4 regions of the Tatumella terrea genome follow, and region 1 is predicted to be linked to each of the others. Evidence: predicted binding sites of a transcription regulator. Region 1 holds the regulator's gene; each other region holds the start of a gene.
The links. Region 1 encodes CRP, which controls carbon source genes, mostly activating them, when cyclic AMP is high. Its sites were predicted from a motif close to ATGTGANNNNNNTCACAT; they were not measured.

Region 1 (3,184 bases):
GAATGGATTCAAAAACTGGTCAGGGATACGCGCGAACGAAGCCACTCCCGTGAAGCGGTCATGGACTCGGTAGTTCGCTCCATGGATGACTATATTAACTACATCACGCCGCAATTCTCCCGTACCCATATCAACTTTCAACGGGTACCGACGGTCGATACCTCTAACCCTTTTGCCGCCAAAACCATCCCGTCATTAGATGAAAGTTTTGTGGTCATTCATTTCCGGGGGCTGGAAGCCATTAACTTCCCCTACCTGCTGGCGATGATTCAGGGGTCTTTTATTTCGCACATTAATACGCTGGTCGTACCGGGCGGGAAGATGGGACTGGCAATGGAGTTGATCATGACACCGCTGGTGAAGCGATTAATGGAAGAGAAGCAGTTTCAGTAGACAACATTGAGTGCCATGACGGCACTCAAACGCGTATCAGAGGCTTACCACCTCAAAGCTATGCGTAATCTCCGCACCTTTACCCAGCATCAGTGCCACTGAGCAGTATTTATCGGCAGATAACGTGACAGCTCGCTCAACCACCGCATCAGTCAGATTGCGACCCGTGACGACAAAATGCAGATTAATATGCGTAAATAAACGGGGTGCTTCTTCACGACGTTCAGAGGTCAGTTTGACTTCACAGTCCACCACATCCTGACGCCCCTTTTGCAGGATAGATACCACATCGATTGCGCTGCAACCGCCGGTAGCCATCAGCACCATTTCCATCGGACTCGGCGCTTTATCACCTGAATTGCCATCCATCAGAACCTGATGTCCGGAAGCCGATTCTCCGATAAAGCTGAGTCCCTCAACCCATTTTACGCGTGCCTGCATTATGCTTACTCTCAACTCTGAAAAAACAGGCTTCAGATTACTCCTTCAGAGTACAAACAGCAATCTGCTGTCATTCGTTAAAGTCTGAACATACAACAGGAGACAGTTGCGCCAGTGTGTGCTACAAACAAAGGGTGAGACATTTTTTTATCAGATTACAACTATGGTGAAACGGTAGAAAAATCCAGAACAAAATCTGCTTTTCTGCGGTAATTGCCAATAAAAATACCCTATGACTTCCTTGCCTGGCAGGAGCTTACCCCTGTATTTATGGCACGATTACAACAGAGGATAAAAGAGAATGGTTCTCGGTAAACCACAAACAGACCCTACACTCGAATGGTTCCTGTCCCATTGTCATATTCATAAGTATCCTTCCAAAAGTACCCTTATCCACCAGGGTGAGAAAGCCGAAACCCTGTACTATATTGTGAAAGGCTCCGTGGCTGTTTTAATTAAGGATGAAGAAGGAAAAGAGATGATCCTTTCTTATCTTAACCAGGGAGATTTCATTGGTGAACTGGGGCTTTTTGAAGAAGGTCAGGAACGCAGCGCCTGGGTGCGTGCCAAAGTGGCATGTGAGGTTGCGGAAATTTCCTATAAAAAATTCCGACAACTCATTCAGGTGAACCCGGAAATTCTGATGCGTTTATCTTCACAGATGGCACGCCGGTTACAGGTAACTTCCGAAAAAGTCGGTAACCTGGCGTTTCTTGACGTGACAGGCCGTATTGCCCAGACGTTACTGAATTTAGCCCGCCAGCCAGACGCGATGACGCATCCGGACGGAATGCAGATTAAAATTACCCGTCAGGAAATCGGACAAATTGTCGGCTGCTCACGGGAGACGGTTGGGCGAATTCTTAAAATGCTGGAAGATCAGAATCTTATTTCTGCTCACGGTAAGACGATTGTCGTCTACGGAACCCGTTAACCTGCCATCTACACGGTAGCATCCCGCTACCGTGTCCTGTTTTACTTTTTATCAGCGATTGTATTCCGATGTGGCGCCGACTGATTTATCATCCCGAAGTTAACTATGCCCTGCGCCAGACACTGGTCGTTTTTCTGCCGGTTTTGATCGGTGGACTTACCGGTAACCTGCAGAAAGGATTACTGTTTTCCCTTATCCCTGCCTGCTGCAATATCGCCGGACTGGATACCCCTCACCGTCGTTTCTTTGAACGGATCCTCCTCGGGGGAACACTGTTTGCTGTGAGCAGTTTTCTGCTGCAGTGGCTGTTAATACGGCATGTACCGCTCCCCTTTATCGTTTTCACCCTGCCGTTACTGATTGGGGTATGCGGAGAGATCAGTCCCCTGTATGGCCGGTTATTACCCGGTGCGCTAATCGCCATGACGTTCACACTTAGCCTGATAGGGCGAATGCCTTTATGGGGACCACCGTTACTGTATGGCGGCGGTACACTGTGGTACGGACTGTTTAACTGGTTCTGGTTCAGATTATCGAAGGATCAGCCGCTACGTGAAACATTAAGTCTGCTATATCGGGCGCTGGCGAGCTATTGCGAAGATAAATATCATCTGCTAACCACAGCAGAACCGGAAGATACGGAAAAGGCACTGCCTGCGTTGTTAAACCGGCAGCAAAAAATTGTCGATTTGATCACTACCGCGTATCAGCAGATCCATATGTTGTCTGCCGAAAAAAACAGCCGCGAGAAATATCTGATCCGTTCCTTTATTATGGCCGAAGATTTACAGGAACATATTTCCGTCACACTGGGTGAAACCGACGATGTTCGCGCCTTAATCATAAAAAGTGGTTCAGCCGCGATCATTAAACAGAATGCCGATGAAATCTGTGCGCAGCTTAGGATCACGGCGGATAATATTCTTTATCATCAAATCCCGGGGCATTTTTCGATGGGAGAATCGCTGGCTGCGCTGCAAAACGTTGCCCGTGAATACCCGGACAATCCGGTGGGAACATTCTTCGGATATCACTTCTCGAAAATTGCAAAAGTACTGCAGTCACGGGCTCCGCTTTACCGCCGTGATCTCATGGCAGACAGTCAACGCCGGCTACCTTTCCTGAGTGCATTACGCAGTTATCTGTCACTGAAGTCGACGGCATTACGCACTGCCGGACGCTTTTCGGTGATGCTGCTGGTGGCCAGTACCCTTGCGCTATCATTAAACATGCCCAAACCTTACTGGGTACTGATGACCATCATTCTGGTCAGCCAGAACAGTTACAACGCTACCCGCGTGAGGATACAGCACCGGGCCTTAGGGACATTTGCCGGACTGATTATTGCTGCACTCTCTTTACAGCTCGCGACCCCGGAACCCGCCATTTTACTGACCATGCTGCTGCTTACTCTGT
Region 2 (3,184 bases), on a different contig from region 1:
CGCAACGTTTCTCAAAATTTTCCGCCACTTTTGATGATCAGCTGCTGGTAGACTATTCAAAAAACCGTATCACCGGCGAAACGCTGGACAAATTACTGGCACTGGCAAAAGAAACCGACCTGGAGGGCGCCATTGCCGCCATGTTTGCGGCCGAAAAGATCAACCGTACCGAAGATCGCGCGGTTCTGCACATCGCATTGCGTAATCGCAGCAATACGCCCATCCTGCTGGATGGTAAAGATGTGATGCCGGAAGTCAACGCGGTGCTGGCAAAAATGAAAAGCTTCTCTGAGCGTATTATCAGCGGGGAGTGGAAAGGTTACACCGGTAAGGCGATCACGGATGTGGTGAACATTGGTATCGGCGGGTCTGACCTGGGGCCTCTGATGGTCACTGAAGCCCTGCGTCCTTACAAAAACCATCTTAATATGCATTTTGTCTCCAATGTCGATGGCACACATATCGCGGAGACGTTAAAAACGCTGAACCCTGAGACCACATTATTCCTGGTGGCATCAAAAACCTTCACCACTCAGGAAACCATGACCAATGCGCACAGTGCCCGTGACTGGTTCCTGGCCAGTGCCGGTGATGAAAAGCATGTCGCCAGCCACTTTGCGGCGCTGTCGACTAACGCTAAATCGGTCGGTGAGTTCGGTATTGATACCGATAATATGTTTGAGTTCTGGGACTGGGTCGGCGGTCGTTATTCATTGTGGTCGGCGATTGGTCTGTCGATTGTCCTGTCGGTCGGCTACGACAACTTTGAAAAACTGCTGGAAGGTGCCCATGCCATGGATAAGCACTTTGCAGAAACTCCGGCAGAAAAAAACCTCCCTGTGCTGCTGGCGCTGATTGGTATCTGGTACAACAATTTCTTTGGCACAGAAACCGAAGCGATTCTTCCTTATGATCAGTACATGCACCGTTTTGCGGCCTATTTCCAGCAGGGGAACATGGAATCTAACGGTAAATACGTGGACCGTGAAGGCCATGCGGTAGATTACCAGACAGGACCAATTATCTGGGGTGAACCAGGCACGAATGGTCAGCATGCGTTTTATCAGCTGATCCATCAGGGGACAAAGACCATCCCTTGTGACTTTATCGCCCCGGCGGTGAGCCATAATGCATTAAGCGATCATCACCCGAAATTACTGTCTAACTTCTTTGCACAGACGGAAGCGCTGGCCTTCGGGAAATCCCGTGAAGAGGTAGAAAAAGAGTTCGCCGATGCCGGTAAAGCAGTAAAGGATGTGGCTCACATCGTGCCGTTTAAAGTATTTGAAGGTGACCGCCCGACGAACTCCCTGCTGCTGCGTGAAATCACCCCGTATTCACTGGGGGCGCTGATTGCACTGTATGAACATAAGATCTTCACTCAGGGCGCGATCCTGAATATTTTTAGCTTTGATCAGTGGGGTGTGGAACTTGGTAAGCAGCTGGCAAACCGTATTCTGCCGGAACTGAGCGGCAACGAAGACGTCAGCAGCCATGACAGTTCGACCAATGGCCTGATTAACCGGTATAAAAACTGGCGTTAATTCAGCGTTGTTGTTCGACAGGAAGCGGCCCCGGGGCCGCTTTTTTTGATCCTGTGGTCGTGCCGCGGATTAATTATTGTGATATTTATCACGCTATCGCATTATGCGCTCTTCGGAGTACTGTGTTCAGAGGACAGAATGGAAAACACAAATAAGGTCGTTAAATCCACCGTTGCCAGCCTGATTGCCGCAATATTGCAATGGGTATTGAATATTGGTCTGATCACCCTGGCCATTATCCTGGCGATTTTCTTAGGAAAAGAAACATTACACCTGGCAAATGTGTTATTTCATACCGGGGAGGAGTCTTCCTCGTACCTGCTGATTGAAGGCATCGTGATTTACTTTCTGTATTTTGAGTTTATTGCGCTGATCGTTAAATATTTTCAGTCAGGTTTCCATTTTCCGTTGCGCTATTTTATTTATATCGGCATTACTGCCATCATTCGTTTAATCATTGTTGACCATAAAGACCCGCTGGATACGTTATTCTACTCCGGTGCGATCCTGATTCTGGTCGCCACATTATGGCTGGCAAATACGAAACGGCTGAAGCGGGAGTAAACCGGTTCGTCCTGTCGCCCCGGTCGGACGGATTTCCGGGGCTTTACACAGAACACCCTGCTTCATCAGCGCGAGTCTGTTATAGTTCAGCCCTGAAATGCTCTGCGTTCTTTCCGGCAGCGCAGAGGAGTATTCACCGGCTTTCTGAGAGTAACAATGTCTGCACAGGAATTGCACAAGCTGTATCAGCTACAGTGGTTACCACTGTCTTCTCCGAAACTCACCCCTGAGATAGCTGACTGGCTGTCAGAAGAAACCTCGATGACCGTGCGTCTGGAACGTTATTGTCGCGAACTGACGGTGAAAGTCGTCAGAGAAGGTTTTGTCGGCAGGCAGGCATTGCTCGGGCATGAATCCGGCTATTCCGGTTTTGATAACGAGAACCGATTCTGGTTACGCGAAGTGATTCTGTACGGAGATGGTCATCCCTGGCTGGCCGGGCGAACTATTTTACCGGAAGATACTCTGAGCGGGCCGGAAAAATCCCTGATGAGTCTGGGGGAGTCCCCGCTGGGACGTTACCTGTTTTCCTCTCCCTTACTGAGCCGGGATTTTATTGTCCCGGGACACAGCGACGATCTCCGGGGGCGGTATTCATTGTTACGGCTCTCAGGAAAACCCCTGATATTAACCGAGCTATTTTTGCCACATTCACCCCCCTATACATCCCGGGCGAAAGGATAACCAACCCCGTGCAGGACACCATGAAAATCACCAAATTCCAGGCCTATCAGCGCCTGATGCGTATCGATAACCCCATAGGGACAGTGCTGCTGCTCTGGCCGACGCTCTGGGCCTTGTGGCTCTCGGGGAGGACATTGCCTCCTTTTAAGGTGCTGGTCGTCTTTGTGCTGGGCGTGATTGTGATGCGTGCCGCAGGTTGCGTGATCAATGATTATGCTGACCGGAAAGTCGATGGCCATGTAGAGCGTACCCGGCAGCGGCCTTTACCTGCCGGGCTTATCAGCGAACGTGAAGCGAAAGGTCTGTTTGTGGCACTGGTGCTGGTGGCATTTCTGTTGGTGCTTACCATGAGTGGTATGACCATTCTGCTTTCGGTGGGCGGCATCCTGCTG
Region 3 (3,184 bases), on a different contig from region 1:
GCGGTATAACCGGCCAGGCCTAATGCATAAGAATTCTCAGCCCGCATCAGCGAAGAGAGCCAGACACATAGGCCGGCCCACAGACAACACAACATCAGCATGACGACGGGCGCACGGGCGGTGAAGATCATGATAGTCAGTGCGGCGATACACCCAAGGAAGGTACCGATGATCCTTAAGACTCCCCGGTGGCGTAGCGCCCCTGAGTAAGGGTCTCCGCCGGTGGCGAACGCTTGTCCGCCGGCCACAATCGCTGCCGTCATCACCGCCCAGCGCGGAGTTTCTAAATTACAGAAGAACCCCAGCATCAGTGCCAGTAAGACGGCAAACGTCAGTTTGACCGGGAAACGTAAAAACTGAATCACCGACCCCACAATCAACCAAACTCACGTAGTCGTTTCAGTAAATCTGTCGCCGGAGACGGTTTTTCGTCAGGCCGGTCTTTATCCCCGGTGACCACAACGGTGGCCGTCGTCCCCGCCGGGAAACGGTTGCCAGGTTGTACGTCCAGATGGATGCGCACAGGAACACGCTGTGCCAGACGGACCCACTCCAGGTTCGAATCTACCGTCGCCATACCCTTGGAATCCACACTGCTGCTGCTGTTTGTCACCCCGGCGGCAATACTGTCAACCGATCCGCGCAGGACAGTATTACTCCCCAGCGGGGTAATTTCTGCCCGGAAGCCCGGTTTAACACCACTGAGTTTGGTCTCTTCCATGTAAGCGATCACATAGAATGTGCGGGCTTTTACCAGCGCAACGGCCACAGAACCGCGACTGATAAATTCTCCGCCATACACTGTCAGGTTCGTCACCCAGCCATCTGCCGGCGCCCTGACATCCGTACGGGTTAAATCGATCTGTGCTAAATCACGGGCGGCTTTCGCCTGGGCCAGTTGCTGCTCGCTGGTCTGCAGGGTGTTATTCGCCTGCTCTACCGCTTCTTTCGATAAGGCAACGGCACCGAGCTGGTTGCGGCGGGCGGCTTCACGGCGTTTTTCGTCCACAACCGACTGGTAGTAATCGACATTTGCCTGCGCTTCATCCAGTGCTTCCTGGAAACGTGGACGGTCAATTTCGAACAGCGTGTCGCCTTGTTTCACGAACTGGTTATCATGCACTTTGACATCAGTGATAAGTCCGGTCACGTCAGGAGAAATCGCCACGACATCGGCGGCAAATTTAGCATCCCTTGTCCACGGAGATTCGGTGTAGTACACCCAGGCGCGAAAAACGATCACGATGGCAACGACCACCAGGATCAGGGTTATCGCGTAACGTGCGACTTTTTTTATAAGCGTTTTCACTGAAACCTCAGACCATTAAACTGGAAACAAGATAAAAGACACAGCAATAAAGAGCCGTATTAAAGAGTGAAGGATGCCAGACCAGGTCATAAATCCCGGTGGGCGTCAGAATTCTTTTCACCACCCAGAACAGCAGCAGTGACAGAATGAGTTCAACGAAAACGGGCGGAAACGATAGCCCGAAAACGACTAGTACCGGGTGAACACTCATTAAAAATCCTTTAGAATCAAAACCATAAATCAAAAGGCATCCGAAATACCTGATGATCACGGCCTTCAACATCAGGATGAACGCGACCTGATGGCGGGTGAACCACAAGCATATGTCAACAAAAGCGATTTTGTATAATTTTCACTGGTAACTGCAGCACATAAATTATCGATGCGATCGGTCTATAGTAACGTGTCTGATAGTTAGTTTTCTACAAAATGTGACGTAAATCACTTTTAAGCGAGAGTTAATAATGGAAAGGTTAAAAGGAATGTCTGTGTTTGTGAAAGTGGTCGATCTTGGGTCTTTCACTGCAGCAGCACGGCAATTACACCTGAGTGTGTCTTCTGTCAGCCAGACTATCGCAAAGCTGGAAGATGAACTGCAGGTTAAACTTCTTAACCGCAGTACACGCAGCATAGGCCTGACAGAGGCCGGCAGGATCTATTATCAGGGCTGCCGGCGCATGCTGCATGAGGCGAATCAGGTCCATGAACAACTCTATGCATTTAATAATACCCCCATCGGTATGCTGCGCATCGGCAGTACCACCACCATGGCGCAGAATGTTCTGTCGCCGATGACCGCTCAGCTACTGCACGATTATCCCGGCCTGAGCGTCAACCTCATTACCGGTAACCCCGCGCCTGATTTGATAGCCCATGGGCTGGATTTGGTGATCCGCTCGGGTACCCTGGAAAACTCCGCACTCATTTCCCGTCGTCTGGGCAGTATGCCGATGGTGTTATGTGCCTCAAGGCATTTCCCGGGCCTCCATGAGTTACCCGGACGTCCGGAGGAGTTAGAAAGTTTTGCGTGGCTGGAATACAGTGTGTACCCCTACAATGAATTTGAGCTGGTTTCACCGGACGGCCAGACGCTAACGCTGGCACCGAAGGGACGTTTTGCCACCAATGACCCGCTGACCTTGATTGGCTGGCTGAAAGCGGGATCCGGCATCGCTTATGTGCCGTTAATGTGGATACTGGATGAAATTAACCGCGGTGAAATTGAGATCCTTTACCCGCAGTATCATGCGAAACCACGCCCGGTGTACGCACTCTATACCGAGAGGAATAAACTGCCGCTTAAAGTTCAGGTCTGCATCGATTACCTGACGGAATACTTCAGTGAAATGGCAAAAAAATATCAGGAGAACCGGGCAAGGAATTAGTACGCACCCCGGGAGGCTGGCGGTGCGTACTCAGATGTTGAGGAAGATCAGGCAGTACCACCGACCGTCAGTTTATCCAGTTTCAATGTCGGCTGACCGACACCCACAGGCACACTCTGTCCGTCTTTACCACAGACTCCCACACCTTTATCCAGCGCCAGATCATTACCGACCATAGAAATCTGCTGCATGGCTTCAATACCGGAACCGATCAGGGTTGCCCCTTTCACCGGCGACGTGATTTTCCCTTTTTCGATCAGATAAGCTTCGGAGGTTGAGAAGACAAACTTACCGGAGGTGATATCGACCTGGCCTCCCCCGAAATTCGGGGCATATAACCCATATTCAACGCTTTCGATAATTTCCTGTGGCGTTGACTGTCCACCCAGCATATAAGTGTTGGTCATCCGGGGCATGGGCAGATGAGCGTATGATTCACGGCGACCATTTCCGGTCGGCGGAACACCCATCAGACGGGCATTCAGCTTAT
Region 4 (3,184 bases), on a different contig from region 1:
CCCGGAGTGCAGAGGGCGCGGCCATGCGCCCTTTGCCCGGTCCTGTTAATGCCAGTCGACGTCGCGCCCGATACCGGATTACAGCGACAAAAAAGGCGGGTTTCCCCGCCTTTTGGATACTGCATCTGGCATCTTAGTACAGCAGACGGGCACGCAGCGTACCCTGAATACCTTTCATTAGTTGCAGCGCTTTGTCGGCGACATCCTGCGGGGCGTCAATATCGATAACCACATAGCCCATATACGGCGTCGTCTGCAGATACTGCCCCATAATATTGATGCCCTGCTCGGCAAAAATCTGGTTGATTGCGGTCAGTACGCCCGGCCGGTTCTCATGGATATGCAGCAAACGGCTGGCGCTGGCGGCATGGCCTGGCAGGGAAACTTCAGGGAAGTTTACTGCTGACAACGTTGAACCGTTATCAGAGTATTTAATCAGCTTACCGGATACTTCCACGCCAATATTCTCCTGCGCTTCTTCGGTAGAACCACCGATATGCGGCGTCAGGATCACATTATCGAACTCACACAGTGGCGAGACAAAAGGATCACTGTTGCTGGCCGGTTCCTGCGGATAAACGTCGATAGCGGCACCACTCAGATGCTTGCTTGCCAGCGCTTCACACAGCGCCGGAATATCAATGACCGTTCCGCGGGAGGCATTGATCAGCAGGCCGCCTTTTTTCATTGCCGCCAGTTGCTCAGTGCCGATCATATTTTGTGTGTTCGGGGTTTCAGGAACATGCAGAGTAACCACATCACTCATCCCCAGCAGATCATTCAGATGTTTTACCTGCGTCGCATTACCTAATGGCAGCTTATCTTCCACATCGTAGAAGAACACATGCATACCCAGGCTTTCGGCCAGCACACCCAGCTGCATACCGATATGACCGTAACCGATGATCCCCAGCTTTTTGCCACGGGCTTCAAACGAGCCTTTGGCATTCTTGTTCCAGATCCCCCGATGAGCCTTGGCATTGGCTTCAGGAATACCGCGTAACAGCAGCAGCAGTTCACCAATGACCAGCTCAGCCACCGAACGGGTGTTAGAGAATGGCGCATTGAAGACCGGGATACCACGTTTTGCCGCGGCATCCAGATCAACCTGATTAGTCCCGATACAGAAGCAACCGACCGCCACTAATTTTTCTGCGGCCGCAAATACGTCTTCGGTCAGGTGGGTACGGGAGCGGATCCCGACAAAGTGTGCATCGCGAATCGATTCTTTCAGAGATTCGCTATCCAGTGCACCCTTATGAAATTCAATATTGGTATAGCCCGCTGCACGAAGATTATCCAGCGCTGTCTGATGAACACCTTCCACCAGCAGAAACTTAATTTTGTCTTTTTCCAGTGATACCTTTGCCATTGCCCGACCTTATGGTTGACGATATTGAGACGAATATAAGCATTTCTTCTGTCAACATAACAAAATTTCCGCGACGGGCAACAGAAACCCGTTCCCGGTTTCAGTCTGCCCGCACTGCGGTTTCAGCAGATTTCGATAAAAAGAAAACGATTACGTCTGCAGGAAAGAAGAATTTATCAGTTACTTATTTAAATGTGATATAAATCACTAAAATTAACTAAAAAAAAAGACGCCTCTCAGACGCCTTTCTTCAGGGTGATCACACCGCCTTCCGTACCGATCAGCGCTACATCTGCGCCCCTGGCCGCAAATAATCCGACGGTCACTACACCGGGTAATGCATTGATTTTACGCTCAAGCTCAGCCGGATTCACAATGCTGAGGTTGTAAACATCGAGAATGATATTGCCGTTATCTGTCACCACATGCTGCCGGTATTCGGGTAATCCACCCATTTTCACCAGTTCTCTGGCAACATACGCCCTGGCCATCGGGATCACCTCGACCGGTAACGGGAAATGCCCGAGCACATCGACCTGTTTGCTGGCATCGGCAATACAGATGAATTGCTCTGCGACGGCGGCGATAATTTTCTCGCGGGTGAGCGCCGCACCACCGCCCTTGATCATCTGCATTTGCGGATTGATTTCATCTGCACCGTCAACATACACCGAGAGCTGGTCGACATTATTCAGGTCGATGACTGGGATCCCACAGGCCAGTAATTTTGCCGTCGAATCTTCAGAGCTGGAGACGGCTCCTTCGATGTCATGTTTCATAGTGGCTAATGCATCAATAAAGTGAGCAACGGTACTGCCGGTACCCACGCCTACTACCGTTCCGGGACGGACATACTTCAGCGCTGCCTGACCCACTGCTTTTTTTAATTCATCACGGCTCATGATATGTTAAACCTGTACGCACTGTTCGTCAGCGTAGTATAAAGCAAGCAAAAGAAAAAAAACCTACTCTTGCCGGCAAGTTCCTATGTTTTATAAAACCGTCAGCAAATATACGGAGAGACCATCTTAGTGCGCGTCAGTGAACTTAACCGGGGATATCTTTTCCCTGCAACCGGGAGAAAATACCCATGAAACGCCCGGATTACCGAACCCTTCAGGCCCTGGATGCAGTGATACGAGAGCGGGGTTTTGAACGCGCTGCACAAAAGTTATGTATTACTCAGTCCGCTGTTTCACAGCGCATTAAACAGCTGGAGAATCTTTTTGGCCAGCCCCTGCTGGTCCGCACTGTTCCTCCCCGCCCGACCGAACAGGGTCAGAAGTTACTGGCGCTATTGCATCAGGTAGAGATGCTGGAAGAGCAGTGGCTGGCTGATGAGTCCGGTAACAGTACTCCGCTACTGCTGTCTATCGCCGTTAACGCCGACAGTCTGGCGACCTGGTTACTGCCTGCATTGAAAGATGTGCTGGCCGACTCACCGGTTCGGCTAAACCTGCAGGTGGAAGATGAAAGCCGCACCCAGGAGCGACTACGCCGGGGTGAGGTTGTGGGTGCGGTAAGTATCCAGCCGCAGGCATTACCCAGCTGTCTGGTGGATCAGTTAGGTGCCCTGGATTATCTGTTTGTTGCCTCCCCCGAATTTGCCAGCCGTTATTTCCCGAACGGGGTGACACGAAATGCATTACTGAAAGCCCCGGCGGTCGCCTTTGACCACCTGGATGATATGCATCAGGCCTTTCTGCAGCAGTATTTTGATCTGCCTCCGGGCAGTGTACCGTGCCATATCGTTAACTCTTCCGAGGCCTTTGTTCAGCTGGCCAGACAGAGTTCGGTCTGTTGTATGATCCC

Region 2: psiE (phosphate-starvation-inducible protein PsiE) is a predicted target of CRP. The motif match lies at 1,621-1,638, and genes of this name have one in related genera.
Region 3: aaeR (HTH-type transcriptional activator AaeR) is a predicted target of CRP. The motif match lies at 1,739-1,756, and genes of this name have one in related genera.
Region 4: serA (phosphoglycerate dehydrogenase) is a predicted target of CRP. The motif match lies at 1,565-1,582, and genes of this name have one in related genera.

What each region holds. Positions count from the first base shown of each region.
Region 1 covers NZ_BAAAFX010000008.1:4,948-8,131, reverse strand. Annotated here, with positions in the region: gene ABD035_RS05130 (phosphoribulokinase) at 1-393, shown strand, start outside; gene ABD035_RS05125 (OsmC family protein) at 430-834, opposite strand; gene crp (cAMP-activated global transcriptional regulator CRP) at 1,136-1,768, shown strand; gene ABD035_RS05115 (YccS/YhfK family putative transporter) at 1,837-3,184, shown strand, end outside.
Region 2 covers NZ_BAAAFX010000002.1:24,712-27,895, forward strand. Annotated here, with positions in the region: gene pgi (glucose-6-phosphate isomerase) at 1-1,544, shown strand, start outside; gene psiE (phosphate-starvation-inducible protein PsiE) at 1,683-2,108, shown strand; gene ubiC (chorismate lyase) at 2,265-2,792, shown strand; gene ubiA (4-hydroxybenzoate octaprenyltransferase) at 2,813-3,184, shown strand, end outside.
Region 3 covers NZ_BAAAFX010000010.1:43,787-46,970, reverse strand. Annotated here, with positions in the region: gene aaeB (p-hydroxybenzoic acid efflux pump subunit AaeB) at 1-365, opposite strand, end outside; gene aaeA (p-hydroxybenzoic acid efflux pump subunit AaeA) at 377-1,309, opposite strand; gene aaeX (p-hydroxybenzoic acid efflux pump operon protein AaeX) at 1,317-1,520, opposite strand; gene aaeR (HTH-type transcriptional activator AaeR) at 1,774-2,694, shown strand; gene tldD (metalloprotease TldD) at 2,742-3,184, opposite strand, start outside.
Region 4 covers NZ_BAAAFX010000013.1:165,924-169,107, forward strand. Annotated here, with positions in the region: gene serA (phosphoglycerate dehydrogenase) at 134-1,372, opposite strand; gene rpiA (ribose-5-phosphate isomerase RpiA) at 1,609-2,274, opposite strand; gene ABD035_RS08900 (LysR family transcriptional regulator ArgP) at 2,463-3,184, shown strand, end outside.